Regions from separate parts of the Paenibacillus gansuensis genome, predicted to be linked through region 2. Evidence: a T-box and tRNA genes for the amino acid it is inferred to sense, from the RefSeq annotation. Region 2 holds a T-box; the other holds one or more tRNA genes.
What was found. The T-box of region 2 lies ahead of leuS (leucine--tRNA ligase). A T-box ahead of a tRNA ligase gene usually reads a tRNA of that ligase, here a tRNA-Leu.
Positions count from the first base shown of each region.

Region 1: it has a tRNA-Leu gene. The T-box ahead of leuS (leucine--tRNA ligase) is inferred to sense a tRNA for this amino acid. The anticodon was not compared.

Region 1 is NZ_JBHUME010000008.1:37,543-52,414, forward strand. Features, by position in the region: gene ACFSUF_RS12265 (TniQ family protein) at 797-2,794, opposite strand; gene ACFSUF_RS12270 (adenosylcobalamin-dependent ribonucleoside-diphosphate reductase) at 3,418-6,033, opposite strand; gene ACFSUF_RS12275 (DEAD/DEAH box helicase) at 6,499-8,286, shown strand; gene ACFSUF_RS12280 (YqhG family protein) at 8,283-9,251, shown strand; gene ACFSUF_RS12285 (hypothetical protein) at 9,391-10,314, shown strand; gene ACFSUF_RS12290 (YqzE family protein) at 10,361-10,555, opposite strand; partial or broken gene ACFSUF_RS12295 (N-acetylmuramoyl-L-alanine amidase) at 10,763-11,317, shown strand; tRNA gene ACFSUF_RS12300 (tRNA-Leu) at 11,435-11,522, opposite strand; tRNA gene ACFSUF_RS12305 (tRNA-Leu) at 11,686-11,773, opposite strand; gene ACFSUF_RS12310 (hypothetical protein) at 11,913-12,236, shown strand; gene ACFSUF_RS12315 (hypothetical protein) at 12,299-12,718, shown strand; gene ACFSUF_RS12320 (carboxymuconolactone decarboxylase family protein) at 12,788-13,135, opposite strand; gene ACFSUF_RS12325 (hypothetical protein) at 13,233-13,445, opposite strand; gene ACFSUF_RS12330 (hypothetical protein) at 13,539-13,862, opposite strand; gene ACFSUF_RS12335 (xanthine phosphoribosyltransferase) at 13,960-14,532, opposite strand; gene ACFSUF_RS12340 (YkvI family membrane protein) at 14,681-14,872, shown strand, end outside.
Region 2 is NZ_JBHUME010000007.1:402,676-417,547, reverse strand. Features, by position in the region: gene ACFSUF_RS09645 (DNA internalization-related competence protein ComEC/Rec2) at 1-182, opposite strand, end outside; gene ACFSUF_RS09640 (deoxycytidylate deaminase) at 284-811, opposite strand; gene ACFSUF_RS09635 (ComEA family DNA-binding protein) at 918-1,376, opposite strand; gene comER (late competence protein ComER) at 1,523-2,350, shown strand; gene leuS (leucine--tRNA ligase) at 2,400-4,832, opposite strand; T-box leader at 4,921-5,164, opposite strand; gene ACFSUF_RS09620 (class I SAM-dependent DNA methyltransferase) at 5,219-6,007, opposite strand; gene ACFSUF_RS09615 (CvfB family protein) at 6,040-6,939, opposite strand; gene rsfS (ribosome silencing factor) at 6,936-7,283, opposite strand; gene yqeK (bis(5'-nucleosyl)-tetraphosphatase (symmetrical) YqeK) at 7,305-7,883, opposite strand; gene ACFSUF_RS09600 (nicotinate-nucleotide adenylyltransferase) at 7,870-8,460, opposite strand; gene yhbY (ribosome assembly RNA-binding protein YhbY) at 8,491-8,781, opposite strand; gene aroE (shikimate dehydrogenase) at 8,812-9,696, opposite strand; gene yqeH (ribosome biogenesis GTPase YqeH) at 9,771-10,898, opposite strand; gene ACFSUF_RS09580 (YqeG family HAD IIIA-type phosphatase) at 10,898-11,422, opposite strand; gene ACFSUF_RS09575 (DUF4129 domain-containing transglutaminase family protein) at 11,612-13,897, opposite strand; gene ACFSUF_RS09570 (DUF58 domain-containing protein) at 13,894-14,872, opposite strand, start outside.

The DNA.
Region 1 (14,872 bases), on a different contig from region 2:
TTTCGCCAGTACAGAGTATGACTAAACATACACAACCAATTTTTGATGATAGGGCCTAAGGGAATGGGCAAACGGTACGGAAATTTGAAACTTTATTCTTGTTGCCATGGCACAAAGCGGTGAAACTTACGACCCAAATCGAACTTCATATGAAACAAACTGCTTAACCGCTCCTCCAATTAGCACAAAAACTGGCTTATTCGCAGGATCTCAAGATTGCACGGAGTACCGGATTGCGTTCAACAAAAGGGCCCAGACCCGTACCGTTAGGATAACCGGCCTCCACCCTCTGGATAGACGTAACGAAGGAATGAGAGGGCAACGACCCGTCGAGAAATGGGAGTGAAAGCTTCCGGAGGTATGTGGAGCAGCGTGCAGCAGAACAAAAAAAAAAGGAGCGAAACCTCGCCCCTTCTGTTCCCGCATGCCTTTCGGTTGCCGAATCTGACTGTACCAAGTCTTTTCTGCCAAAGAATGAATTATCCATTGGTGAGATCCTGCGAATAAGCGAGCATTCGTAAGAAAACTACATTGTACCGAGGGAGTTGAACGAGGCTGCCAAACAAATTCGTGGCAACCTCGCCAGGTGGCGACCAATGCACATATGCCTATAACAATTCACGAGAAATGCATGAAATCTATCTTTTTGATTGGTTGGATCAAAAATGGTGGGCTGAGTCAATATTTAAGTGAATTTTGTGGCCAACTGCAAGCTCCTGAAGAAGTCCATACGTTCGAGCCTTACTCGCTCTGGACGGCTGCTGCCAAAATGTATTGCCACTGGTAAAAAACAAGATTAAGTACCTGTTTGATGAAGCATTCGTTTCTCAAAAGCTGCAATAAATTCTGGGATGCCTTCTCGGTAAAATAAATACCTCGAATAACCGTCCACATTAGGGCCTGATATTGGGACAAAGCCATATTTCAACAAGTGTTTACAGAATTGTTTATTTGTTATTTTCTTATTCTCAAGTTTCAAAAAACTTATAGTCCAGTATTTTTTATAAAATGCATCTAGGCTATCTTTTTTTATAAGGATTAAATTATCCCGCACTTTAATTGCATCAATAAAACCTCGCCTTACCCAATGACTTATATCGTAGCTTGTGAGACAAAGTTTTTTTGCAGCTTCTGCTACTGAGTAATATTCTCTTTCATCATCACTATTTTTGACATATGATCTATCTCCCAGATACCCATTATGTCGTCTTTTCGGAGAACTACTTTGCTCTCTTTTTATATACGATGATTTAAGATGATCCTTTTTGATCAGTTTTTCAAAATCATGCTTGAAAAATAGATATTTATTGAAACCCACCTTTTCATCTTCTTTATTTGCAGGAATACACTCTCCGCCTATTATTAAAGTGACGAGGTCAATCAACCCTTTGTTTGCCTTTCTAATCAGCTTTAATACTTCTTCAAAGGAGATTAGTTCTGATTCGAATACTTTATTCTGATTGCCCATGCGTGATTCAATTGATTCAAAGATAAATAGTACATCTTTTTTCAAAAATATATTTAGGGTTGATCGTAACTTACCCTTTTTTGATATAACAGGAGTAAAAATTCCCTTGTGAATTAATGTAGATGCATCCTTTGGATCAAGACCTATATGGGCAGCAAGACCTAATGCCCCTTTTATCATGTTAACCTTCATTTCCTCTACATCCTTTTTAAATAATAAAGTATTGTAGAGTCTATTCTCAGGCTCATAGTATCCCCTTAAGACCCCTTTATTCATCAATTCTCTAATTACATCAATCTTTAATCCGAGAGTTTTTAATGTTTGAAAACCTGTTATATATTTTTTTTCAAAAATGTCACTTTTCTTGAATGAGCTTGATATATACTCCTGGAGATTATTGTCTAAATATTCTTCAAAACCTGCTCTAAGAAAGTTTAACTCTGCAGAAGCATAGTATTGGTAAATATTCCTGGAAAACTCGCCGAAATCTCGAGTTACCCCATCCCCTAAATTTTTCGCGATTTGCCTTCTCTTTAACTTCATTTCATCCAGAAAGATGTGGTATCTTGTCGGAAATTTCTCAAAAACGCTATATGCCCTTGATAGACATATATTTAGGTCGGAGACACTCAATCTCCTATAAACAGAAATGTGGTTGTCTAAGTGTTCCGGAAAAGAGTTAGATACAAGTATTAGAACACCAAGTAATCCGTTTAGAGGTAATTGTGATACCGGATTGTTAATCTCTACTGTTGCATTGGTTGAGTGCAGCTTTTCATATATCAGCTTCGATAATTGAACATCAATATTAGGTCGAGATGTACTGGAAGCTAGGTCATGACCACAATTATTACAACTATAAGAAAAGCTGCTTGACAATATTATTCTCTTATTGCAAGTTGGACAAGTATCAATTAACAATTTTTTATGAAGATGACATACCGTATAAGCATATAAATCCCATACTTTTCTAAAGTATCCATATTCCCTGAGACAATCGGGACATATCCTCATCTTTTCGGTTGAAATGTGCATTTTAAGAATGGATTCACAATGTAAATTGATCGCCCTACCTTTTTCTAGATCATAATTGAGTATTTTTAGTTCTTCGAAAGGCTTATCCAGCATAAAAGAGATTTTCTTTAGTATAGTTTCGTCAATGTTAAAAAAGTTAAACTTTCGAAATTTATACAGATTTTCTTTACCTAACATTTTAGAAAACCATTGATGATGATACATGTTTAACTTCATTATTCTTTGAAAATAACCGTACAAACTTTCATCGAAGTTATAATCAGGTCTTATTAAAAATTGTGATGTATTCATAAGAGACAGTCAGTAACTCCTTTCTGTATTGAATGTTTTTGTTAAAGACTTACATGAACTTTATTTGTATTCAACCTATGATTGGTGCATTAGTGGAAACTCAGAATAAAATACAATATGAAATAATGACAAGGTAAATATGAATATCCGATTGTTGATGTTCAAAGTATGATTTATCTTCACATCCACTTCTGTACGAGGATCTTAAAATTGCGTAAAATTCATAGAAATCTTACTAATAAGCTTGAAAGCGTGCGATTACGATTTACATGTATTAATTTATTATCTTTATCTTTTACGTAATGACGAATATGTTTAATATCAAGATATTTATATTCAAGGTGATTAATTGCCGCTAATCTATACAAGAATCCCACAATCGATTAATCAGTGAATTTTGTATTCGGTTAGCTAATGTTTTCAACAATGAACGTCACTTTCTTTTCAATAAAAATGGGGTAGGCAATTGTTATCATTGCCTACCCCATTGAATATTCATTCAAATAAATGCATAAAAAACTGTTTCTAACGAATTCTGTAATGATTCGTCCAACGAATTCTGAAACATTTCTAAAGAATTATGGAATTTCACAATAAAAAGGACCCCGCAGGGTCCTTTTCAATTAACTGCACTTACTATATCCGCAGTTCGTACAAGTTTTGCAGCCTTCCACATTCACCAGCGCCGCGGTACCGCACGCGGTGCACAGATCCAGCGACGGCATCGAAGTAGACTTCGCTGCCTTCGGAGCAGGCGCCGCTTCAGGAGCCGCTGTCAATTCGCTCGTTGCAGACACGAGCTCATCCGGGTCGCTGCCCTGAACGTGAATCTCGAGCGCCTTCGCTACAGCGTCGGCGATCGATTCTACGCGGTTCGGGCCGAAGCCGATCGCCCCGGAACCGCCGATGCCCTTCAGGTGCTTGATGAGCAAAGTCACCTTGTTGCCATGGTCGCCGTAACGCAGGAACAGCGAGCATACACGGCCCAATGCTTCCGCCATCGCGAACACATCAGATCCGGCTTTGCCGACGTTCAGGAAGATTTCCGTAGGAACGCCTTCCAGATCGTTAATGGTAATATAAGCCATGCCAAACGGCGTGTTTACTTTGTAAGTAGCGCCCTTGAGAATTTGCGGACGGCTCTTGTACTGCTTATCGAATAATCCCTTCGCGGCAGGCGTCGCCTTTACCGGCAAAGAGGATTCCAGCTGTTTCAAGGAACCGGCGTCTGCAGAAGCAACAGGAGCAGCTGCCGCCTGTTCAACCTTCTCACTGACAGGAGCATCCTTCTTAACTTCGTCGGATTTCTTCTCCGTGCTCAGAACCTGCACATCGCGGCTTCCGTCACGGTAGATCGTTACGCCTTTGCAGCCCAGTTCGAATGCCAGCTCATACAAGCGCTCCGTCTCTTCGACTGTGAAGTCGGACGGGCAGTTCGCCGTCTTGGAGATCGAGCTGTCAACCCAGCGCTGAATCGCCGCTTGCACGCGGATGTGATTCTCAGCGGACAGATCCATGGAAGTAACGAAGTATTCCGGCAGATCCTGGCCCGGATTCGCATCTTTCCACTCCTGAGCGATCGGAACATACTGCTTGTCGAAGCCCAGACGGCTTTGACGGAAGTATTCGAAGGCAAAGTATGGCTCGATGCCCGTGGACGTGCCAACCATCGTTCCAGTGGAACCTGTAGGCGCTTGTGTGATGACTGTAACGTTACGCATGCCGTTCGCACGAATCGCTTCCCCGACTTCAGGGAACTCGCCGACAATATTGCGCATAAATCCGCTTTGCAGGAACTTGTCTTCGATAAAGTGCTTGAACGAACCTTTCTCGCCCGCAATTTCTGCAGAGGACAAGTAAGCCTCTTTGGCCATAAAGCCATATAATTTATCAAGGAATTCCAGCGATTCCGGGCTGCCGTAACGGATCTGCAGCTTGATCATCAGCTCAGCCAGACCCATCGTGCCAAGGCCTACGCGGCGCTCGCCCTGCTGATTCACTTTGTTCTCTTCAAAATGATACGGAGTCGTATCGATTACGTTATCCAGGAAACGCACGGAATAACGAACGGTTTTGCCCAATTCATCCCAAGCTACATCATGGTTTTCCGCATCATAGAACTTGGACAGGTTGACCGCGGACAAGTTGCATACCCCCCATGCCGGCAGGCCCTGCTCGCCGCAAGGGTTCGTACAGATGATCGGGTTGAAGTACCAGGAGTTCGACATGTCGTTATAGTACTCCATGAACACTACGCCCGGCTCAGCCGATTTCCATGCGGACTCGATAATCGTGTGCCACACTTCGCGGGCGCGGACCGTCTTCACGTGGTTAACCGCTTTGCCCATCTCTTTCCACTTATCCAAGTTGCCGTCCCAAAGCTCGTCGTAATCCGGATCCTTCGTATCAGGGAACACGAGATCCCACTCGAGATCTTCTTTCACAGCCTTCATAAACGAGTTCGACACACACACTGATAGGTTCGCATTCGTTACTTGGCCTGCCGTCTGCTTAACGGTAATAAAATCCATCAGATCCGGGTGCCAGTCGTTGATCATCAGCATCAGCGCGCCGCGGCGGCTTCCGCCTTGCTCAATCAAACCGGTTGTGTAGCTGAACAGGCCGCCCCACGATACCGAACCGCTGGAGGAACCGTTCACGCCCTTCACTACTGCACGGCGAGGGCGCAGCGAAGAAAGGTTAATACCAACGCCGCCGCCGCGGGCCATAATTTCCGTCATCTCGGACAGGGTGGCCATGATACCGCCGCGCGAATCTTTAGGAGACGGGATGACATAGCAGTTGAACAAAGTCAGCTCATCGCTCGCGCCCGCTCCAGCCGCGATCCGTCCGCCCGGAACGAGCTTCCAGTCATCCAGTATATAACGGAAATTCTCCGTCCACTCCTGGCGTTTCTCAGGTGTTGCTTCTACAGCCGCAATTGCGCCTGCCAGACGGTCCCACAGTTCATCAGGAGTTTTCTCTATAGTTAGTGTCAATTTCTCTATGTCAGACTCCACGGTTTCCCCGCTGCGGAGCATTACAGTTACTTTATTGCCATTGCGTTCGATGACCTCGCCCACCTCTTTGGCCGGGAACTTAGGGTCATCCTTGGTAAGAACCAGCACGACATCGCCGACTTTCGTCTGGCTGGTGTCCGCATTCTTCCAGGCGTAACGGTCCAGGAATATTTTCTCACTTAATCCTTCTAAACGCCTCTTCTGCAATGTCTCCAACAACAACTACCTCCCACGAAAATAAATACAAACACAAGGCACCGCCCACAAATGTCGAAAATACGAAAAACGGCTATATAAGGGCAAAAACAGGCGGATCCAGCCGCATGAGAGAGCCTGTAATAGTGTATGTATTCAGTACCATATATTGTGTGCGAATCCCATTATACTATACTACATATTGTGCATCTAATGACCGAAAGACGATTATCCCAACTTATCGGACGACCTTCCCCGATTTGCTTTCGTTTTCTCTATGAATCTCTCTTTTTTATGATTTTTGTTAATATTTAACGACAAAAACCGCCATAAACCCGCGAGACCCCGACACAGCTGCGTTCTTCCGTCCCACTCTTTCTATTACCCTCAAGACTTCCCATTTTACCATGAAAGGTTATGGGTTTGATTCGCCAATTTTTGGACCATACTAACGTTACATCATAGGACCAAGGGGGCGAACAGAACAGCATGCGCAAAACGAACCAGACGGAGCAGACGCGGAATTTGAACGGACAGCTGCAGATTCATTTTCAGAGAACGTGGCTGGAAGATATGGAAACCCGCACGGACAAGAACGGTCCCTGGGATGACTGGACCCTGTTCCAGCTCGGCATGGAAGCGGAGCAGTCCCAGCTGGTATCCGGATTTGACGAATTAATATGCCTCAATCATATCCACACGCTCAAGCCTCTTCCTCATCAAATTGACACCGCCAAGAAAGTGCTGCACGAAATGCGCGGCCGCGCCATTCTCGCCGATGAAGTGGGACTCGGCAAAACGATAGAAGCCGGCCTTATTTTAAAAGAATATATCGTCCGCGGACTGGTCCGCAACATTCTCATTCTCGTGCCCGCTTCGCTTGTCCTCCAATGGGTGCGGGAGCTGAACCAGAAGTTCGGCATCAATGCCGTTGCGCAGAGGAAAGCCTATATGTGGACACAGCATGACGTGGTGGTTGCCTCCATGGACACCGCCAAACGCGATCCCCACCGGGACATCGTGCTGGGCCAGGAATACGACATGCTGGTCGTCGACGAGGCGCATAAGCTGAAGAACAAGAAAACAACCAATTACCAGTTCGTTAACCAGATAAAGAAAAAATACTGCCTTCTCCTGACAGCCACGCCTGTGCAGAACGACTTGAGCGAGCTTTATAACCTGATTACCCTGCTGAAACCAGGCCAGCTGGGCGGCCAGGGCAACTTTTCGGCAAATTTCGTTGTGGACAAACGGGTGGCAAAGAACGAGGACCAGCTCCAGCAGGAGCTTTCCAAAATCATGATCCGTAACCGCCGGGGCGACGGGTTGGGCTTCACCAAGCGGAATGTGAAGAACGTACCGCTCATCCTCTCCGATGAAGAGCAATCATTGTACGACGGAGTCACACAGTTTGTCAAAACCCGTTATGAAGATGCCGGCGGCGACATATCCAGCGCCCTCTCTCTTGTCACGTTGCAGCGGGAAGTGTGCAGCAGCCGGGACGCCGTTTTTCTCACACTGGTGAATATGTTCAAAAAAACTTCCGAAGACTCCCCCGTTCGTCCGAAAATTTGGGAGCTGGTCAACCGGATCAAGCAGATTCAGGCCAATACCAAAGCGGAAAAAGCGATGGAGCTCATCCAGACGATGGATTCCAAAGTGATCGTGTTTACCGAGTACCGCGCGACGCAGGAGTATTTAATGAAGTTTTTTAAAGACCACAAGTTGATTGCCGTTCCTTACCGGGGCGGGATGAACAGGGGGAAAAAAGACTGGATGATGGACCTGTTCCGCGGGCGCGCTCAAGTGATGGTGGCGACGGAAGCCGGCGGCGAGGGCATTAACCTTCAATTTTGCCATAATATCATCAACTTTGACCTGCCGTGGAACCCGATGAGGGTCGAACAGCGGATCGGCCGCATTCACCGTCTAGGGCAGCAGAACGACGTAAACATCTACAACCTGTCTACAGTCGGAACCATCGAAGAGCATATCATCCACCTGCTGCATGAAAAAATCAATATGTTCGAATCCGTCATCGGCCAGCTGGATATGATTCTGGAGCGACTGGAAAAGAAAAATTCCTCCCTTGAAAACTCCCTGTACAAAATCATCCTCGAGTCCAAAAACGATGAGGAAATCAGGCAAAATCTGTCCCAGCTCGGCGAGGCGATCCACGGGGTCAGACAGGAGCTGGAAACCGAGGAAACCGGGGAGGAAACAGGCGCTTTCTTAAATAACGGCGCCCTCGGCCGGATTGTGGAGGGCCGCTCATGAATAACAAACAGATCCAAAAATATGTGATGCGCTTTCTGGAAGCGACGGAGTGCCAGATTATCGAGAAGCATCCTGCCTACGTCACGGCCAAACTGTCCCCTGCTGCTGACAGGGAGCTGACCGGCAGAACCTACTATTGGAGCTTTGTGGAGCGTACCGGGGCGGAACCCCAGACGATGACGTATACATTCGTCTTCGATCCGGAGAAGCACGCGGAAATTACCGCGGCCAAAGGCCAGCCGGCCCGCCCCGGCGTCATCAGCTCCACGGCAGGACCACAGCAGCCGCAAGGGGAATCAATCCTCGGACGGTACTTCGGCTTCGTGCCGACTTCGCCGGTCGCACGGGTCCCGCAGGATCACGTCACGTTCGGCAGCAAGCGGCTGCTGCAGCTGTTTGATGTAGCGCGCAGCAAAGGCCGCTACGTCTGCCTGTTTGAAGAGCCGGACCGCGGACAGAAAGCCGCCGGCTCCCCCATGCAGTACAGCACGTGGCTGTGCGTCAACTTCAAGGCGCAGTTTATCTGCGACATGAAGCGCGACGAGCTCCACTCGCTGGGGATGAATCTCTCGACGGGGGAGATCGTCGAGAATTTTTACGGCGGGCTGTCCGAGCGCAAACTTACGCCGAAGCTGCCTGCACACGTGCTTACGCCCAAACGCACGGTAACTCTGCAAAAGGCCGCCGGCCAGCTCGAACAGCTGCTCGAGCGCAAGATTAAGCAGTATGACCACAGCTGGGCGGAAGAAGCCCAGGAACGGCTTCAAGAAGAATTGCTTCGGATTGAGGGTTACTATACCGATCTGCTGAAGGGTATGGAAGAGGAAGAAAAGAAGAACGAAATCCAGGCGCAGTTCGATAATCGTAAATCCGAAATCGAATGGCAATACAGACCGCGCGTCGAAGTTGACGCGGTATCCTGCGGAATCTTCCACCTTGATCCGCTGCAAGCTGCTTTGAAGTGACCTTTCTCGCTAAGAGGCGGCAAAAAAACAGCCTGTTCCGCCATTTCTTCTGACAGGTTGCAACAGCCTTTTTACGGCATCTCTAGTAATATGAACGCATAAGTATAAAAGAAGGACGATCCTACTAAAGAAGGTGACCATGCTGGCCAACCAACGGACCTTACTCGGTATTTTATGTATAGCTCTAACTTTATCCATGCCCTGTGCCGTTCAAGCTGTACCGTCTGGAGGAACTGAACCCGCCGCAGTTGTCAATGAGGCTCCTGCAACCAAGGACAGGCTCCAGGATTTTATTAAGGTCCAGCTGGAGACGCTTTCGGAGCAACAAGGCTATGAGAGCTGGAAGCGTGCCGGCATCGAGGTTACGGCCCTCGGTCCCGGTACGCACGGCTGGCTGGTCCTGCTGAATGTGAATGGCCGTGACGCCGGTTATCTGATCATAACAGCGGGCGATGACGGAACGCTTACCCTGGCAGAGTACGGCCGCGGGACGGTTGCCCTGTTCAATCTCAAAACATTGTATGCTGCCATGCTGCAGCAGGAACTTATCCCCCGTACATTATCTTGGTACGCATTTCAGAACAATGGAAAATATAAGTTCATGCCGGTATACCTCTCCCCCCTGCAAGCCTTTTGGCAGGTCACAAAAAGGGACGGAACGATACTATATTTCGAACCGAGAACCGGTGAGCTGCTGCCTTTACATAAAGCGCAAATGGCTGCTTACGGCAGGCTTTCCGTCTCGATGCCAACCTCCGCGGCAGCTTCCTCTGCCGAACCGGATTCCCTGATGCTCGCTTCCTTCGATCCATATGAAACGCTTACGTGGATTCGGAAGGCACCGGAAACGGTACCCACATTCGACGCGCTGGAAGCACTCCTGCGGCAAAAGCGGAAGACCGTTTATTCCTGGGAGCCTTTCGGCCGAACGCTGGGCTATACAGCTGCTGTGGTCGGTTTTGAAGTAAGACCAGGCAGTGAGCCCTATGTACTGCTGCACCACGAGGACAGCACACGGGCCGTATCATTTTCTTCTTTACAACAATCAGGCGGATTTTATTGAATGCTGGCATTTACAAAAAAGACACCTTTCTCCGGCTCTTCCGGGATCAGGTGTCTTTTTTGCTGCGGCGGTTTTTTTGGAATAACATTTCCAAGGACATGGGAATCATCCCGAACCATCGGGTCGACCAAGGTTCCTTAACGGCCTCCTGGCGGGATTGCCTTCGGATTTCTTTCGGGGTTTCCATATAGGTTACAACCTGTTGTGTAATGTATTTAATGAGATCTTCCCCTTTGGCCACCTTGCATCCCTCCTCTTCTTACTCCTATTATGCCCGTTTGGCCGGAAAAGTAACCGCCTTGCATGAAATCGGCGCGGGTGCGCATCATGAGAAGGTAGACTTTCAGAAGGAGGATGAACGATGAGATTCGCAAGCGGTTCCCTTTCTTGGTTACTGTGCGCACTGCTCGCCTGGGCAGCCGCCTTCCCCGCCTCCACGGCCTTGGCAATGCCCGTCCTTTCTACTCAGGTAATTATAGATGCCGGACATGGCGGTGTGGATGCCGGAACCAGCTTCGGTACCCTGCTCGAAAAGGATATCAACCTGAAGATTGCCAAAAGATTCTATCACCAGTTAGAAAAACGCCGGATCTCAACTGTTCTGAACCGCACAGGAGACTACGCATTAAGCGATCATAACGAGTGGCTGCGCAGCTCTTCCCGGCACCGGAAAGATCTGGCTCACCGAAAAGAATTGACCCGGGAAATTAAAAGCGGACTCCTCGTATCCTTGCACGTGAATTGGGGCCCTTCATCGGCAAGCGGACCCGTAGTATTGTATCAGCGCAACCTGCATAGCTACCTGCTGGCCAAGCAGCTCCAAACGGCCTTAGACAAAGTGTACGGCACGCATGGCCAGCCAAAGCGCGGTAAAACGTATTACTTGCTGAACCAGACCGTTATCCCTGCTGTCATTGTTGAAATGGGTTTTATGAGCCATCCCCGGGACAGAGCGCTGCTGACAGGGCGCAAAGGCCAGGAAACCGTCGCTAAGGCGATGGCCGATGCCGTAACCGGGTATTTGCTGCTGCATACGGAACCGGCGATCAGGCCGGACCTTCAGTCGCGTATCAGAATAAAAAAGCCCCCTACCGAAGTAGAGGGCTGTCATTGTTATAGTTGGTGCGGTCGAGAGGACTCGAACCTCCACGGGGGGTTAGCCCACACGGACCTGAACCGTGCGCGTCTGCCAATTCCGCCACGACCGCAAATGCTTCAGCCTTACAAACCGTACTGCTGAGTCACAAGGAATATCTTATCAAGTTCGAGGATAGATGTCAACAATTTTTGTTGAGGACATTTCGCCGGATTTCTTCGATTAGTTTCACTAAAAAACCCTCTACCGAAGTAGAGGGCTGTCATCGTTATAGTTGGTGCGGTCGAGAGGACTCGAACCTCCACGGGGGGTTAGCCCACACGGACCTGAACCGTGCGCGTCTGCCAATTCCGCCACGACCGCATATCGCTTCGACTAAACTGTTATGTTCGCCGTCGTCACAAATAAGATCTTACCACGAATTCCATGTGAATGTCAACGGTATAACCATTGGTAAATATGTACATTCTACCGGATAAACAGCAGCGATCAAGGAGGACATATGGATAAAGAATGGATTGTACAATTTGAAGTAGATCATGAGCATCCGGACGTAACAAAGCGCCTTCGCGGGCTGCTTTATGTCAGCGAGGACCGCAAACCTAATCTGGAAGAGCTGACCGCATGCCTGAAAGCCTGCGGCTTCGACGTCCGTCCTGATGATCCCGGAGCGTTGACCTTTCTTCCCGCCGCCCCTGCGGAAGACAACTACCGCATCCGCATTACCGGCATGGTCCGCGGGGACCTGAAGAACAACGACGAAGGACAAGAGCAGATCACCCGGGAGTTGGCTAAAAATTTCATGAAGCCAGACCCCAACTTGTGAATGATTAGCCCAAGCCCCGTATAAGTATAATAGTAACGAATCGCTTTTAGGGGGTTTCCGGTATGGAAACATGGTGGGGACAAACCGATATCGCATACCTGTGGCTTCAGGCCAACAGCAGACAGCTTCTGCTGTTTATACTCGTAACGGCCGCTTTCATTCTCTTATGGCGTTCAAGCTGGAACAACAGGTACCGGCGGATCATGAAGACCACATTTGAACGTACGCAGCTTTATGTCACGGTTACCCGTTCCAATAAGAAGACGCATAAGCTGTTCCCATCGCTTTACCGTATATCTGAGAACGAAGATCCGGAATATTATATATTTGAGTACAAACTGCCTATCGGCATGACGGTGAAACAATTCGAAGAAAAGAAGAAATTTTTTGAGACCGCCTTTGACTCCAAAGCCGTGATCAGCGGGGAAGGCTTGATCCTATCCATCAAAATCAAAAAAGTGAAAATGGAGCACGCGGCGTAACCTCCCCGCTTCTGAAAAAACACCTTGTCTCAAAGGCATAATGATGCCAAGGAGCAAGGTGTTTCTACTTTAATGTACGATACCCTCTAACGCTTTCTGAACCCTTGTGACACCTTGGGATATCGCATGGCCTCCGCCGAGAGCACCGGCCACGGCAACGGTCTCCATGATTTCTTCCCTGGAAGCTCCCTTGTGAAGAGCCTCGCGGACATGATAGAACGTGCACACTTCATTGTTAGCGAACAGGCCCATGCCCAAGGCGATCAGCTGCTTTGTTTTGGCGTCGACCGCTCCTGGCTGAAAGCACTCCCCCGTAAAGCTATGATAAGATTGCACAACTTCGGGCAACTGCTCCGACATGTGGCTCAGCTCATCCTTGTAGGCCGCTACTTTACTTTCCATCTTATGATCAGTCATGCTCAGGTTCCTCCCTAGACAGTTCGGATTTACCCTCTTATATGTTTCTGTTCGCAAGGGCGGTAAATCCATTCAACCTAGGTTGTCCCTGTCGGGGTTAAAATATAAGTGCGCGTTCCTCATCAGCCGGCTGATATATATAGCTGCGGTCAAGTTTTACAATCCTTCGGTTCTGTTTGCGGATCATCACGCTTTCCTCATCCCAAGCGACTACGATGCCTTTGACATCGTTTGTTTCCAACGCGTCCCGGACGACCCTCAGCTTCGTGCTGTTAATTCTATATTCATCTAATTGTTCATCTGTAATCAACGGTATATCCCCTTTCTTGTTCAAAAAAAGAAGCCTAAACGAAATAACATTTAGGCCTTTGTCTATATAATTGCCGAAACCCGCAGCCGAAAATCAGCCTACCGTTTCTTTAGAATCATTGGTTTCATACCAGCAGTCCAGAACGGTGCTGGACATTACGCGCTTGCCGATATACTCTGTCTGTGCAGGTGTGAATTGCTCCGCCCAAGGTATGGACAGCTCTTCGCAAAGCTTGACGACAGTCAACAGTTCTGACCAGGCAACATAGCGTTTGTACCAGAAAAATTGAGGATGCTCGATCATATAGGGATATAGATCGTCAAACTCCGTATGCTTACAGTCTAACGCGCGCTCAAAATGTATTTTGGCATCGGATAATTTCTTCGTAAAAAACTCGGCCATTTGTTCGTTCCCCATAACTTTCGCCTCCCCTCGTGACTTACCATTTATTATAAAATAAAATCCCTGCGGTGGGAAGGCGCGAAACATTAAAATTACCAACCCTCCGCTGACTCTACTCCTCAAATACGATCCGGTTGCCCGCTAATGAAGAAATTTTGACCAAGGTTTCCACGCGGATTCCCTGTTCCCTGATCGTCCGGCCGCCGGCCTGGAACGTCTTTTCCAGCACGACGCCCATCCCGGCCAGCTCTGCTCCCGCCGTTTCTACTATACGGATTAATCCCCGTGCAGCGTCTCCGTTGGCAATGATATCGTCGATGAACAATACACGGTCCTCCGAGCTAAGAAAACGCTTGGATACCATAATGTCCGTAACGATCCCTTTCGTAAATGAAGGAACTCTCTCGCAGTAGGCGTCATTATCCGTCGTTACCGATTTCCTGCGGCGGGCGAAAACCAGCGGAACGCCTAGCTCAAATGCAGCGGCGAACGCGATCGAAATACCGGAAGACTCGACAGTCAGTACCTTCGTGATACGCTCCTCACGGAATCTGCGGGCAAACTCGCGGCCCATCTCCATGATCAGCTGCGGGTCCACTTGATGATTCAGCAGCGCATCCACTTTCAACACCTGGTCGTTTACTACGCTGCCTTCCTGTAAAATTCTCTGCTTCAATTGTTCCATAGTCCACGCTCCCCGTTTTCTTATTTGTAAATTAACACAAATGTTGAAAAGCCCGCAACCTTTATTAACAGGTATGCCCGTCCGAAAGCAGACATACGCTGAATATATAAGGGTAGAAGCGTTCTATCCTCCGGAAAGGTGGCTGTGCATGAGAACGATCGGCAAAACACTGCAAATAGCATTTACTTATATCGGCACGGTAGTCGGGGCTGGTTTCGCCACCGGCCAGGAAATCCTGCAGTTTTTTACACGTTACGGCTGGTGGGCGGCCGCTACGATCGCGGCCGCCAGCATCCTTTTTATATGGCTGGGAACAAAATTAATGCTCATGTCCCATGAC
Region 2 (14,872 bases):
GCGGCGAAACCGAGCAAGCAGACGATGGCTTGGTTTCCCGTCATTCTCCCGCTGTGCCGCAGCAGAGGAATCATCAACGCGAGCCCCGCCGCGGGAACAGCATGCTCCCAGCCGGACAGCGACAACGCGGACCAGCAGCCTATAATCCAGGCTGCGGTGAAGTAGACGAGCGGCCTTTTCATTGCAAACCTCCTCACTGTAATTATGAAAACAAAAACACCCCTTCCCACCCTATGGATGGGAAGAGGTGCTTCCTCTTCTACCAGCAAACGCAGCTATTTATTCAGGATTGAAGGGAAGTGCCCGGCGGCGGTGCGAATCCTTCCATCCGGCGGAATATGATTCCGCGCTGGCGCATCATTTCCTTCACTTTCTCGCTATCTTTCAAGTAAGGCCGGTCATACACCACTTCCGTAACGCCGCTGTTGGCAAGAAGGTTGGCACATGTCCAGCATGGCTGGTCTGTAACGTACACGGTTGACCCCTCCCGGTCGCTCCGGTCCGTAAACAACAGCAGATTTTGCTCGGCATGGATCGTGCGTACGCAGCGTTCTTTCTTCACAAGTTCCTGCTGTCCGTCCACAACTCTCATCTCGTACTCTTCCACAAGCATACAACCTGCTTCCGAACAGTCGTCCACCCCCATAGGTGCGCCGTTATATGCTGTTCCCAGCAGCTTCTTCCCTTGTACCAGCACAGCTCCTACATGCCTTCGCGGACATTGAGACCGGGTAGACGCCATATAGGCAATATCCATAAAATACGTATCCCAGTCTTTCCTGACAGACGCTCCAGCCACGTTAACAGTCATTACCGTTCCCCTCCCACTCTTCCTATGTCCCCGCTCCATGAGCGGTACCTCTTGTCCTTATTTTACCTTGTTCCTGCTGTCTTGTCTGCACATGCAGCCGGTTCCCTTATTCCAGCGAAATTCTGTCCCGGATGTTTTGAAAAAGTTTCGGTCCGACTCCCTTAACCTTGTCGATCTGTTCTAAGCTGGTAAAGGCACCATGTTCCTCCCGATAGTCAACAATAGCCTGAGCTTTGCTGGGTCCGATTCCCGGAAGCTTATCCAGTTCGGCAGCTGTAGCGGTATTTACATTGATTCTGCCGTTCTCGGGCCGGAGTGATGAAGCCTCTTTAGGCTGCTGCGGAACAACCGGCTTCCGTTCTTCCACCTTAGGTGCAGTCACGACGGGTTCAACCAATGGATAATTTTCCATAGCGGTCCCTGCTTGTTCCTGCAGATCCATCCATCCTTCAGGCGCCTTCTTTTTCTCTGTAAGCATCATCAGCGTAATCCCGGCCCCGCAGGCAAACAAGACCGTGAAGATCAGCATGCTTTTCATAGTCCAATTCCATGTTCTGCCTATCATGATCAGCACCTTTCTGTGATCTGTTCCAAACAAAAAAATTGCAGACTTGCCCCGTAGTAATGCTTACTGTTACTGCTGCATATAGTTAGTAAAGCGTTCTAGGTTTGCCATGCCATGCCGCAAGGCAGTCTATGGGAGGGGTCAATATGAAAGTCGGTTTTATAGGTACAGGAAGTATGGGGAGCATTCTGATCGAATCCCTGATTCAATCCGGGGCTTTACAACCTGAACATATGATTGCATCGAACCGCACTTTTTCAAAGGTTGAGCTCCTTGAAGCTAAATATCCGGGCTTTCAGGCGGTACAATCGAATGTGCAGGTTGCCGGTGATTCGGACATCCTTTTTTTGTGTGTAAAACCTAAAGAATTTCGTCAAGTAGCCGAGGAAATAAAAGGGGCGGTTTGCGCCGAGCAAATTGTAGTTTCTATCACAAGTCCTGTTCAAATCAAGCAGTTGGAAAGTGTTTTGAAAGGAAAAATAGCTAAAATCATACCAAGTATTACCAACTATGTTTGCAGTGGAGCCACATTATGTATTTATGGGGACCGGATTACACCGGAAGACCAAATCCTGCTGGAGCGTTTGCTGTCCAACATCAGTCTGCCGATTCGAGTTGCTGAGGAATATACGAGGGTGTCTTCCGATTTATCGAGCTGCGGACCGGCGTTTCTGGCTTTTTTCGTACAGAAATTCGTCGATGCCGCAGTCGAACAAACCGGCATACCCCGTGAGGAAGCGGTACGTCTCGCCGCAGAGATGGTGCTCGGCACCGGAAAACTGCTTACGGTCGGAGGCTTCAGCCCGGAGAGTTTGCAAAAAAGAGTCAGCGTCCCCGGCGGAATTACCGAGGAAGCGCTGCATCTGCTTGATGTGAGATTACAAGGTGTATTCAACGAATTGATTGAAACGACCCATAGTAAATTTTTTGAAGATGTCGACAAGGTCGAAGCCCAATTTTATGCGCCGAAATAGACCTCTTGATGTGTTCAGCAAAGCCTTGTATGTTATAGCTGGATTCCGATTAGCCGACTACAATATTTACTAATTTGCCTTTTACAGCAATTACTTTGCGGACGGATTTACCGGACATCGCTTCTTTCACTTTGTCGGATTCCATTGCTGCAGCCTGCATATCCGCTTCGCTGAGATCCGCGGCAATTTGAAGACGCTCTACGATCTTGCCGTTTACCTGCACGACGATTTCCACTTCATTTTCCACCGTCCAAGCCTCATCATAAACTGGCCATGGAGCGTAAGTGACCGACTCCTGATGCCCCAGCTTCTCCCAAAGCTCTTCTGCCAAGTGAGGGGCCAGCGGCGACAGCATCTGAACGAAATCTTTCGCTGCCTGAACCGGGATCGTCTCTGCTTTATAGGCGTCGTTGACAAAGATCATCAGTTGGCTGATCGCCGTATTAAAGCGGAGGTTCTCGAAGTCCTCGGTAATCTTCTTGATCGTTTTGTGCCATGTACGCTTGAAGGTATCGGTTCCGCCGTCCTCATTAATTTTCGGATGGATTTGGCCTTCTTCATTGACAAACAGCCGCCAAATCCGGCCCAGGAACCGGTAAGTGCCTTCTACACCATTGGTATTCCATGGCTTAGTCGCTTCCAACGGCCCCATGAACATCTCGTAAACCCGAAGCGTATCGGCCCCGAACTGGTTTACGATTTCGTCCGGATTGATTACGTTTCCGCGGGATTTGCTCATTTTCTCATTGTTATCGCCCAAAATCATACCTTGGTTGACCAGCTTGTGGAACGGCTCTTTGGTATCTACGACACCAAGATCATACAGCACTTTGTGCCAGAACCGCGCATACAACAAGTGAAGAACCGCATGTTCCGCTCCGCCGATGTACAGGTCAACCGGCAGCCATTGCTGCTGCTTATCCTGCGAGCAGAGTTCCTTATCGTTATGCGGATCGATAAAGCGCAGGTAATACCAGCAGCTTCCCGCCCATTGCGGCATGGTGTTCGTTTCGCGCTTCGCCTTCATGCCCGTTTCCGGGTCAATCGTATTCACCCATTCGGTCACATTAGCTAGCGGGGATTCACCAGTGCCCGAAGGTTTAATTTCGTTCGTCTCCGGCAGCATGACAGGAAGCTGATCGACAGGGACAGGCTTCATCGTACCGTCTTCCAGGTGCAGGATCGGAATCGGTTCTCCCCAATACCGCTGACGGCTGAACAGCCAGTCTCTTAGACGGTAGGTTACTTTCCCTTGTCCTTTGCCGTTCTCCTCAAGCCAATCGATCATCCGTGCCATCGCTTCCTCATTGGAAAGCCCGTTCAGGAAACCGGAATTGACATGCGCTCCGGAACCTGCATAGGCTTCCTTCTGCACATCTCCGCCTTCTACCACTTCGATGATCTGCAGGTCGAACTGTTTGGCAAATTCCCAGTCGCGCTGGTCATGCCCCGGAACGGCCATAATCGCTCCAGTACCGTACCCGGCCAGTACGTAATCCGCAATCCAGATCGGCAGTTTCTCACCGTTGGCAGGGTTTACTGCGTAAGCTCCAGTGAATACCCCAGTCTTCTCCTTCGCCAAATCAGTACGTTCTAAATCCGATTTACGGGCAGCCTGCTCCTGATATCCCTTCACTGCTTCACGCTGTGCATCCGTTGTGATCTTAGCCACAAGCTCATGCTCTGGAGCAAGTACACAATACGTCGCGCCAAACAGCGTATCCGGACGGGTAGTGAATACAGCAAGCTGAGACCCGCTGTGCCCCTCAATATCGAAAGCAACCTCCGCGCCCTTGGATTTGCCGATCCAGTTGCGCTGCATATCCTTAATGCTCTCCGACCAATCCAGTTCCTCCAGATCTTCCAGCAGCCGCTCTGCGTAAGCTGTAATCTTCAGGATCCACTGGCGCATCGGTTTGCGGATGACAGGATGCCCGCCGCGCTCACTCTTCCCGTCAATGACTTCCTCGTTCGCCAGCACGGTTCCAAGCGCCGGACACCAGTTTACAGGCACTTCCGCTACATAAGCCAAGCCCATGTTATACAGCTGGATAAAAATCCATTGCGTCCACTTATAGTAAGCGGGATCCGTCGTACTGATCTCCCGGTCCCAATCATAAGAGAAACCGAGCGATTTGATCTGGCGGCGGAAGTTATCGATGTTCTTAACGGTAAATTCATTCGGATGGTTCCCGGTATTCAATGCATATTGCTCCGCCGGCAGTCCGAAGGCATCCCAGCCCATAGGGTGCAGCACATTATAGCCTCGCATCCGCTTATAACGGGATACGATATCGGTAGCCGTATACCCTTCCGGGTGACCTACGTGCAGCCCGTCACCGGACGGATAGGGAAACATGTCCAGCGCATAAAACTTCGGCTTCTCCGCGTTCTCCAGCACTTTGAAAGTCTTGTTCTCATCCCAGTACCGCTGCCATTTCGGCTCAACCGTCTGAGGGTTATATCCTTGTTCTTTCTCCATAAAAGAATCCTCCTTTGTGCATAACAATACATCCGTAATTTCCTCGAAGCGGATATCAACAAAAAAACCTCTCGTCCCTAGCGAAATCGCTAGGGACGAGAGGTTGAATTCCCGTGGTACCACCCTAGTTAGCAGCAAGTATACTTTACCTCTGCTCACTCTGCCCCTTAACGCGGGTGAAACGTCGCGGCTTACCCCTTATGAATATCGATCATACGGTTCGGCCGCAAGGCTCCGAGGCGAGTTCACTGATTCCATCCGGCGGTTTGCACCAAAGCCCGCCTCTCTGAAGGTATGGAATGAAAGTTACTGCTCCTCATCACTGCCTGTATTGTTAAACAATTACTTCAAATTATATGTAATGGGATCTGTCCGTGTCAAGCTTCCTATTTCACCGCGGCGAAAAACACACGTTCCGAGTCTTCTCCGGGGGGATCAAATGTAAAGTCCGCGCTCACCCGGACATCCCTGAAGCCTGCTTCAAGCAGCCTCGCTTTCAGCCACTCCGGCTCATATGCCCGCTGCGTATGAATTTCGTCGATCCTGCGGAAGCTTGCGGGATCTTCCGGATCCGCTGCAAAGATCGTCAGATCATGCTCAATCTGCATCCGATCTTCGTGATAATCGCAGTACCACAGGTACGCTACGTCCTCCAGGTTCAATGTGAAGGGCTGGTTCTCATAATAGCGGACCAACTGGTTCGGATGGTGCACATCGAAAAGGAATAAGCCGCCCTCCCGCAAACCTTCGCAGGTTCTTTGGAATGTTTGTAAGATGTCGCTTTCTTCAAGCAAATAATTCAGGCAGTCACAGAAAGAAATGACCGCATCCGTTTTACCCGCCAGTTCCCATTCGCGCATATCCTGTTGAATCCATTGAACCGCGGACGGTGACGCACCGGCCTCATCCTGCCTGCGCCGAGCCACGGAGAGCATTTCTTCCGAAAGGTCGATGCCTGTAATCGAATAGCCTTTCTCCGCGAGAGGGAGTGTTACGCTCCCCGTACCGCAGCCCAGGTCCACCAGAGAGGCGGACGGGCTTCCCTTCCCGCAGGAAGGGAATAATTGCCCTTCGGAGTGAAGGCGGAAACATTCTTCGGCAAACCTTACCCATTCCGGGTAAGGCATATCTTCCATCAGCCGGTCGTATACAAAGGCGAAAGAACCGTATGACATCGATGAATGCCCCTTTCTTGCATCGGCATGGCTTATTGCTGCCCGCCGGGTTCTTCTTTCTTTAAATAAGTCCAGCTTCCTTCCTGATAGACCAGGCCTTCCTTCATTAGCTTGCCGAGAGCACGCTTGAAGGCGGATTTGCTGATGCCGAACCGCTGTGTGATCAAGTCGGCAGCCGTCTCGTCGGAGTATGGCATGCCGCCGTTAGGCCGCTCTTTAATGAACGCCAGCAGCCGCTCGGCGTCTTCATCCCTGCCAACTTCTTTCGGCTGCTTCATGGACAGGTTCACGCGCCCGTCTTCGCGCACGAACGCTACCCGCACCTTCACGCGTTCGCCCAGGCGCGGCAGTCCGACACGCTCGGAAGAATGAATCATTCCGATCGCCCCAAAGCCAAGCACGCCGCCGTCCACCAGCACGAAGGTGCCCATCTGGAGAGGCTTGTACACCCAGCCCTCCATCCATTGGCCCTTCCACGAAGTCGGCGCGTGGAAGCAGCGCTCGATGAGCGCTTCCTCGCCTGCGAGCCGGGCGAGCAGGCGCCCTTGTTTGTCGTGTCCCATCTCGACAAACACGCGGTCCCCGATGGCCGGGCGAAGCTCAGGCAGCTCCGGAAGCTGCCGGTTCGGCAGCAGCAGCTGGCGGCCCAGGCCCATCTCGAGGAAACAGCCGAGCCGCGGATGGATATCCGCGACTTCGAGCAGCGCCATCTCGCCGAGCGTAAGCAGCGGCCGGCGCATCGTAGCGGCAAGGCGGTCATCCGTATCGTGGAAGATAAACACTTCCACACGGCCGCCCACCTTCACAGGCTTCTTCTGGGTTTCCGCGTAGGCGAGAAGCACGTCCTCTTCGCCGTCCGTAAGGAAGTACCCGAACGGCGACACTTCGCGGTCTACCGTTAATTCAACAATCGTTCCTGCCGTCAAACTCATCCGATTTCAACCACTTTCGCATCGGACCATAGACGCTCGATGTTGTAATATTCCCGCTCATCGCGGTGGAACACATGGACAACGACATCGCCTAAATCGATCAGCACCCAGCGGGCCGTATCAACGCCCTCTACACCTTTAATCGTCACGCCAAGCGCATCCGCTTGTTTCTTGATCTCCGTCGTAATCGCATTCACTTGCGTGTCGGAGTTCCCGTGGCAGATGACAAAATAATCGGCGACCAGAGAAATTCCCTGCAGATTCAAAGCCACCACGTTCATGGCCTTTTTATCTTCAGCGGCATTCACGACCGCTTCCAGCAGCTGTTCTGAAGTTGCTACCATCCAATACCCTCCTTGTACATCTTATGATTCTCCCTGCATCGCAAGAAGGCCGTTCCGTGCTTCCACTGTCAACGGAAATATCCGTTTGCCTTTCGAAATTAAGAACAAGATTGTAGAATCGAATCCTGCGGCAAGCGCCAAATTCAAGTCCGTCACAGCCAATTCACGAACCCGTTCCACCCCTGGAAAGGTGCGTCCCGGTTCGATATAGTCCGCCAGGCAAACGATTTTGTCCAGCAAAGTCATATTCGCCCGGCCTGAAGTATGATACCTTATGGCATCCAGCACTTCCTCGTCTGTTATGCCGAACTCTTGCTGAACCGCATAAGCACCCACTGGAGCATGCCAAAGCTCTTTGTCATAAGATAAAAGCTCCTGAGGCAGCTTCTGCTCCCTGATCACGCGTTCCATTCGGTCCGTCGGCCAATACTTCGCATAGTCGTGCAGCAATGCGGCTAGGTCCGCCTTCTCCGGATCGCCTCCGTACCGCCCGGCCAATTCCACAGCCGATGCCATAACGCCGAGCGTATGCTGCCAGCGCTTGGCCGGCATTTGAGCCTGCACGGCCTCCATCATCCGTTCCCGTTCATTCCCCGGCATATAATCCATTCTCCTCTATATAGCGTGCAACCGCATCAGGTACGGTGTACCTGACCGGTTTCCCCTCCGCTCTGCGAATCCGGATATCCGTCGACGAAACCTCAATGACAGGCATCGGCACCAATTCCACCTTGGAGCGAAGAAAATCAGGCAATGTTTCCTTCTCCAGCACGTATCCTTTACGCTGTAACCCGATAAACCCGATTCTCTGCGCCAACTCTGAGATTCTGTGCCACTTTGGCAAATATTGAACCATATCCGCCCCAATGATGTAATAGAATCGATAACCCGGAAAATCCTCCTGCAGCTCGACTATAGTGTCATAGGAGTAGGATATGCCGTCTCTGCGCATTTCGGCCTCGCACACCTCAAAGTTTTCTTCCTCCTGTGTGGCAAGCCTTACCATAGCTAACCTCTGGGAAGCCGAAGCTCCGCCGGACAGCTGCTTATGCGGGGGTACCGATGCCGGAAGAAACCAGATCCGGTCGAGCTGTAACCCCTCCAACGCCCGTTGGGCCGCGATCAAATGGCCCATATGAATGGGATCGAATGTGCCTCCCATGATACCCACTTTCATAGTACGACCTCCTGCAGGCCGCTCCCGTACTTAAGGAAGCTCAATCGTCTTATGATCCTTGGATTCCTTGTACAAAATGACTGTACGCCCGATCACCTGTACCAGTTCAGAACCGGAACCGGAAGCCAGCTGTTCCGCAATTTCATCGCGGTCGTCGGCACAGGTCTGAAGGATGGAAACTTTCATCAGCTCTCTTTTTTCAATGGCTTCTTCAATATGCTTAATCAAGTTCTCGTTTACGCCCTCTTTGCCCACTTGAAAGATCGGATTCAGATGATGCGCCTCGGATCTTAGAAATCTCTTTTGTTTGCCTGTTAACATACCATTACCCCAATTCTCTTCATTTACCTTCTAACTCTTGGCTGTCGATGCCTGCAGCAGGGATGCAAGTACAGTCTCCCTCATGACGGCGGCAGGTGCTTCTATTCCCGTCCAATATTCGAAGGCGAATGCACCCTGATAAATAAACATGCCCAGTCCGCCATGGGTAACGCACCCTGCTTCTGCCGCTTCCTTAAGCCACCGGGTTTCCAACGGATTATAGATCAGATCGCTGACAGTCATTCCCGGTTTCAGCCAGGAAGTTGGTGCAGGCAATTCCCCAATGTCCGGGAACATGCCTACCGATGTCGTATTGACAACCAAGGTGCAGCTTTCCTTACTATTTTCCAATGCAGCCAATCCCATTCCTTCTGCGTCGACAAGCGCGCTCAGGTTATCTGCCAGCTCACGCGCCTTCTCCTCAGTCCGGTTGACAATGACGATACGCTCGGGCGACTCTTTGGCTAAGGCATAAGCCACGCCTTTCGCAGCGCCGCCCGCTCCGATAATCACGATTCGTGATCCCTTGAGTGTAATGCCGGTCTCTTCTTTCAAAGAGCGTACATAGCCGATGCCGTCGGTATTATAGCCGGTCAGCATTCCGTTCTCATTGACGATCGTGTTGACAGCGCCGATAAACCGGGCCCCTTCGTCGATCTCATCCAAATAGTTCATGACTTCCACTTTATGCGGAATCGTTACGTTCACGCCGCGAAATCCCAAAGCGCGGATGCCTTCGACCGCCTGCTTCAGTTCGGCTGGCTTTACGTGAAAAGCCGCATAGGCGCCGTTCACGCCTGTCGCCTGGAACGCCCGGTTCATCATCACCGGAGAGCGCGAATGCCTTACCGGATCCCCGAAAACACCGAACATTTGCGTATAGCTGTCCAACCGTCCTTGATCTCCCAATCCCATCTAGCCAAACTCCCCTTTGCCGGCAGTCCCGCAGGCGAACCGGATGGCGCGCCTATACTGCCTGACCGTGGTAATTAGATCAGTGCATCTCTTAGCAGCACTTTAATTCCCTTAGGAACATGCACGTTGACCAATGCTCCCGCTTCGCCGTTTGCACGGATCCAGCCTAACCCGGAGATAAAAATGTCCGAGCTGCTGCCTTTCGGCACACGGATTTCATGTTTTGTCCACTTTGGCAGCTCATCGAGTCCTTCTTTGGAAGGCGGCGTCAAAAGTTCTCCCGCATGATCAGCATACAGCTCGTCAGCTCGTTCCAACTTCGTCCGGTGTATTTCCAGGGCATTGGATACGTAGCAGGTAAACGACTGCCGTTCCCCTTTCACAAAATCGAACCTTGCCAAGGCCCCGAAGAACAGCGTTTGCTCCGGATTCAGCTGAAACACCATGGGTTTAATCGGTTTCTCCGGCATAACCGTCCCCAGATCCTTGCGGGAAACCAGCTCCGTCATACGCGAACTGTACACAATTCCAGGCGTATCAATGATAAACTTGCCGTCATCAAGAGGAATTTTCACCAGATCCAGCGTGGTTCCGGGATAACGGGATGTCGTCAATTCCGAATCCAAATCGCTGTAGCCTTGAATCAGCCTGTTAATCAGCGTCGATTTGCCTACATTGGTCGCGCCCACAACATAGATGTCCCTTCCTCCACGGTGGGATTCCAGCACTTCGATAACACGGTCAAAGCCCATGTTGCGTTTTGCGCTGCAAAGGACCACGTCCACTACTTTGAGACCCTGCTCCTTCGCCTGCTTGCGTACCCAGTTGACAATTTTGTTCATGTTCATGCCTCGGGGCAGAAGATCGATCTTGTTCACGACGAGCACTACCGGATTGTTTCCGATAAAGCGCTGCAGTCCGCCCACAATGCTTCCTTCAAAGTCGAAAATGTCCACGATATTCACTACCAGCGCCTGAGTGCTCGCAACATGGCCGAGAATTTTCAAAAATTCACCCTGGTCCAAAGTGATGGCAGCTGCCTCGTTGTAATTCTTAATCCGGAAGCAGCGCTGGCAAATGACCGGATCGCGCTCCAGCGCCTGGTCCGGCAAGTAGCCGAGCTTAGATGCGTCCTCCGTCTGTAACTTCACTCCGCATCCCGAGCAGGAAAGCGGTCTTTGCAATGTATCTTCTGACGCCATTAATGGCCCTCCCTGGGGTCTGTCCCTTTTTTGCGTAAATTGGATAATGCGATTCGTTCAATGTTCCGGTTCACCAGCTTCGTAAACAGCCCTTCATCGGGAAGCGAAATCGGAGCAACCAGAATCGTATATAAGCCGATCCGCTTGCCGCCCAGCACATCCGTCAGCATTTGGTCTCCGATAACCACCGTCTGCTGCGGTTCAAGCTGCATCAGCTGAAGCGCTCTGCGGAACGCCTTGGTGGAAGGCTTTCGCGCTGCATGGATGAAAGGAATATCGATCGGGGAACAAAACGTATTCACCCGCGCATGATTATTATTGGACACAACAACGACTTGAAATCCGAGCGTCTTCAATTTGCCGAGCCAAGCGATGAGTTCAGGATTGGCAAGTGGATCGCGGGCGCCGACCAGCGTGTTGTCCAGATCGGTAATGATGCCCTTAATACCTTGTTTGATCAGGGAATCCAAATCAATATCATAAATCGACTTTACGCTTAAATGCGGTAAAAGCCTCTCGAACATGCGGTCACCTCGTAAGTGTTTTGTTACGCAAACTATACCATAATTGTCCTTTTTCATGCAAAAAGGAGCTGTCCCGAAAACGTCATCATACGACAATTTGCGGTCTTCCGCAAGCATAAAATGGAAAAGCCGCACCACGCCGGTGCGGCTCTCCTGTCCAGCCCCGATGCAACCAGCCGGGCTGAACAGCTATTTTAAAGCTGCCCGCAAGGACTGGATGCGGGCAAGGCCCCCCTGCAGCTCCTCCTCGCTGAGGAGCGCAGGGCTGTACTTCGCCTTCTCGAACAGGCCGAGAAGGGCGGCAAGATCCTGCTGCAGCCAGCTGTACTCGCGGCTCCAGCGGGTTATCGTTTCCCGCGCGGTCTCATGTTCCCCGCGGGTCAATCCTTTGCGCCTCGCATAGCGCAGATAGCGCTCGAATTCCGCTACGAGGCGTTGATTGGCACGGTCGGGCGTACGTCCGCGCCACCGGTCGACTCTGTCGGCAATCGCCTCTTTGTATAGGTACGCGGCGACAGCTGCTGCTGCAAGGAACACTACAATTATGGCTGAAACGATGAAAGTCGCTTTCGGCCAGGAAGAAGCATCTTCTGCAGCCGGAACTGCAGGATCCGGCGCTTTTGTTTCAGATTGTTCAAGCTGTTCCCCTTCGGGGGCCAGCAGCGGCATCGTAAAACCGGCTGTCGGTTCAAACGGGATCCATCCGTATCCTTCGAAATAGATCTCCACCCAGGAATGGGCATCGGAGTTGCGGACCGTGTATGTGCCCGGACCTTCCAATTGCTCCATAATCGCTTCAGGGGGCATTCCGCCGCGGTAATCAAAATTATCGAGCGGCTGTTCCCCGGCCGTATATCCCTTTACCCAGCGGGACGGCAGCCCGATGGACCGGGCAAGCACCGCCATGGCCGTGGAGTAATAATCGCAATACCCTTCCTTGATTTCAAACAGGAAGCCGTCCACGAAATCATAGCTGCCGGCTTTGGATACATCCGGCTTCGGATTATAAGGATACGTCAGGTTCAAATAGGATTCAATCGCCTTGGCCTGATCGTATGGGTTGGCCGCATCCTTAACGATGTCCTGAGCCAAGGCCCGTACCCTGTCGGGCAGCGTAGGCGGGAGCTCCAAATAATCCTGCATGGCTGGGCCCGCAGTTTTGGGCACCTTGCGCAACGCCTCTTCATCTATTACAGGGATGCGGGAGACTACAGTGTATGAATTGGGGTATCCCGCATCATACCAGCGCAGCTCCTCTTCCCTCGGTACCCAGGTGATATTTCCGTTACTTGCGGAAGCATGTCCGGAATTCACACTTTCTGCATCTTTCACTTGCTCATCCACGATCATTTCCAGACCTTTCGCAGCGAACAAGATGGGTTTATGCGGCTTCTGCATGCGGAATACCTGCGTAACCTCTTCTGTTTCCAGCTTCGAATCGTCAAAACCGGGAAACGGCTTCAAGATCTGGTTATAACCCGCCTCTTGGGAAGGGGCTCCTTCTTCCTCTCCCCTCTTCCATCCGCGGCCTGTGTACAGCGATTTCGTTTCTCCTCGCCAATAGCTTTTACGGGATGTGTCCACCGTCATCACAGGGGTAAAGCTGTAGTCAAAACCGCCCCCGAGCTTTTCATCATTACGGCTGTAGCCGGATTTGGCATTTTTAGGAGAATCGCTGTCCTTCTTATCCTCATCACCGTCTTCCCCGCCCTTGCCTTTGACGGAAACGGGTTCGCCGATCGAATTTTTCCACGCAGTGTAAGGATCTGTTACCATTGGCTTCCATTCCGGGGCCGTTAACCCGACGGCAAACACCGCACCCGCAGTCACAACTATCGGCAGCAACACACGAACCGGCTTACGCCTCATGCTACGCCACGAAGCAGGGTGTTTACGTTCAATCTCCGCATAATTTCTGACGATCAGCAGACATAAGCCGGAACCGAGAATGACAGCGATCTGATCCCACAAAATAAGCGGGGAGAAGGAATCCATAACGGAAAAAGAAAAAATGCTGAACAACAGCAAACAGAATACACGGTACAGTGTGGTCAGCCCTCTTAGCAGCATGGCGTAGATGATCCAAACCGCTAACACATACCAGATATAGGGATCGAACAGTTTCAGGTCATACCACAGAATATCAAGAAAGCCGGCCGTCCCTCCGGTGTCTGCGTTTAAAGGAATAAACCCTTCAAGCACCAGCGTATGTGCTGCCGTTATCCCTGCTAACTGGAGCAAAAGCCTAACGGTTACCGGGAGAACGTAAATCAGCTCCACGATGAAAGTAATGCCTAGAGCGATGCTAGCCAGCTTAACGGTATCCTTCAGCCAATACTCGTCAAACCAGATAATGAACTGCTGCAGGATAAGTCCGATGAACAAAGCGTACAAAATATGAGGCCAAGGCCGGCTCCATACCGAACCCGCCAGACGCGGAGCCCGTGGAGTTTCCTCCGGGATGATGACATTCATGCCGATCCACCCCCAAGTGCGGAAGGCAGTTCATCCAGTCTCCTAATGGAATAACCGGTATAGCCAGAACGTTTCAGCATCCGGTGCCATGATTCCTTGGAAAAGGTATCCTGGCCGATATGGATATGGCACGGAATCATCTGCCGCTGTTCCAGCCACTGCATCGATTCCAGAAGCTTCTGGCTTTGCACAGGGGTGATCAGCACCACAAAACATCCCCGGAATTCTCGACTAAGCCGCTCTTTCAGAACGGTGCCCAGCAGATGGGATCCGTCTGCCTCAACTGAAATTAAGTGATCAGTCAAAGTCCTGTGAATCCCTTTGGATTGACGGGGCTCGAAAACCGCCGACTGACTGCCCGAGGAAACCATTCCTACCGAAAGATCCTTCTGCGAACCGTAGTCGATAATAGATGCAGCGACGGATACGGCCAGCTCGAACGTTTCCTCATCCGGATAGGAGCCTGCGCTCCGGTCTAACACCAGCACGGTTTTGGGGCGGGCCTCCCGCTCAAACTCCTTCGATTTCCAAGTTCCGGTTTTTGCAGTAGCATTCCAGTGAATTCTGGAAAGCTTGTCTCCGTATATATACTCCCTTACGCCGTTGATCTGCGTGGTTTCCCTTACGGCCTGGGTGGCGGCCGTGTGCTGTAGCTGTCCCCGGACGGCCTGATCCAGCCTTCGCCAATCCTTGATATGGACCGTTTGAGGCAGTACGCTGAAGCTTTGCTCGGAACGCAGTATGCCTTCGTGGGAAAACAAACCGAATACGTCGCTGACGGCCACTTGCGATTCGGCAAACCTGTACCGTCCTCTACGCAGCGGCGGAGTGAAGTAAGACACGTGCGCGCTTCTATTCCAATCGGTCGCCGCAGCGTTCTCAAACAGCCACTCTTCCCCATCCTGCCTGATCAGACGGTCCCTGACAGTCAGGTATGGAATCGGCCATAGTCCGGGGACCGACACGTCCAGATTC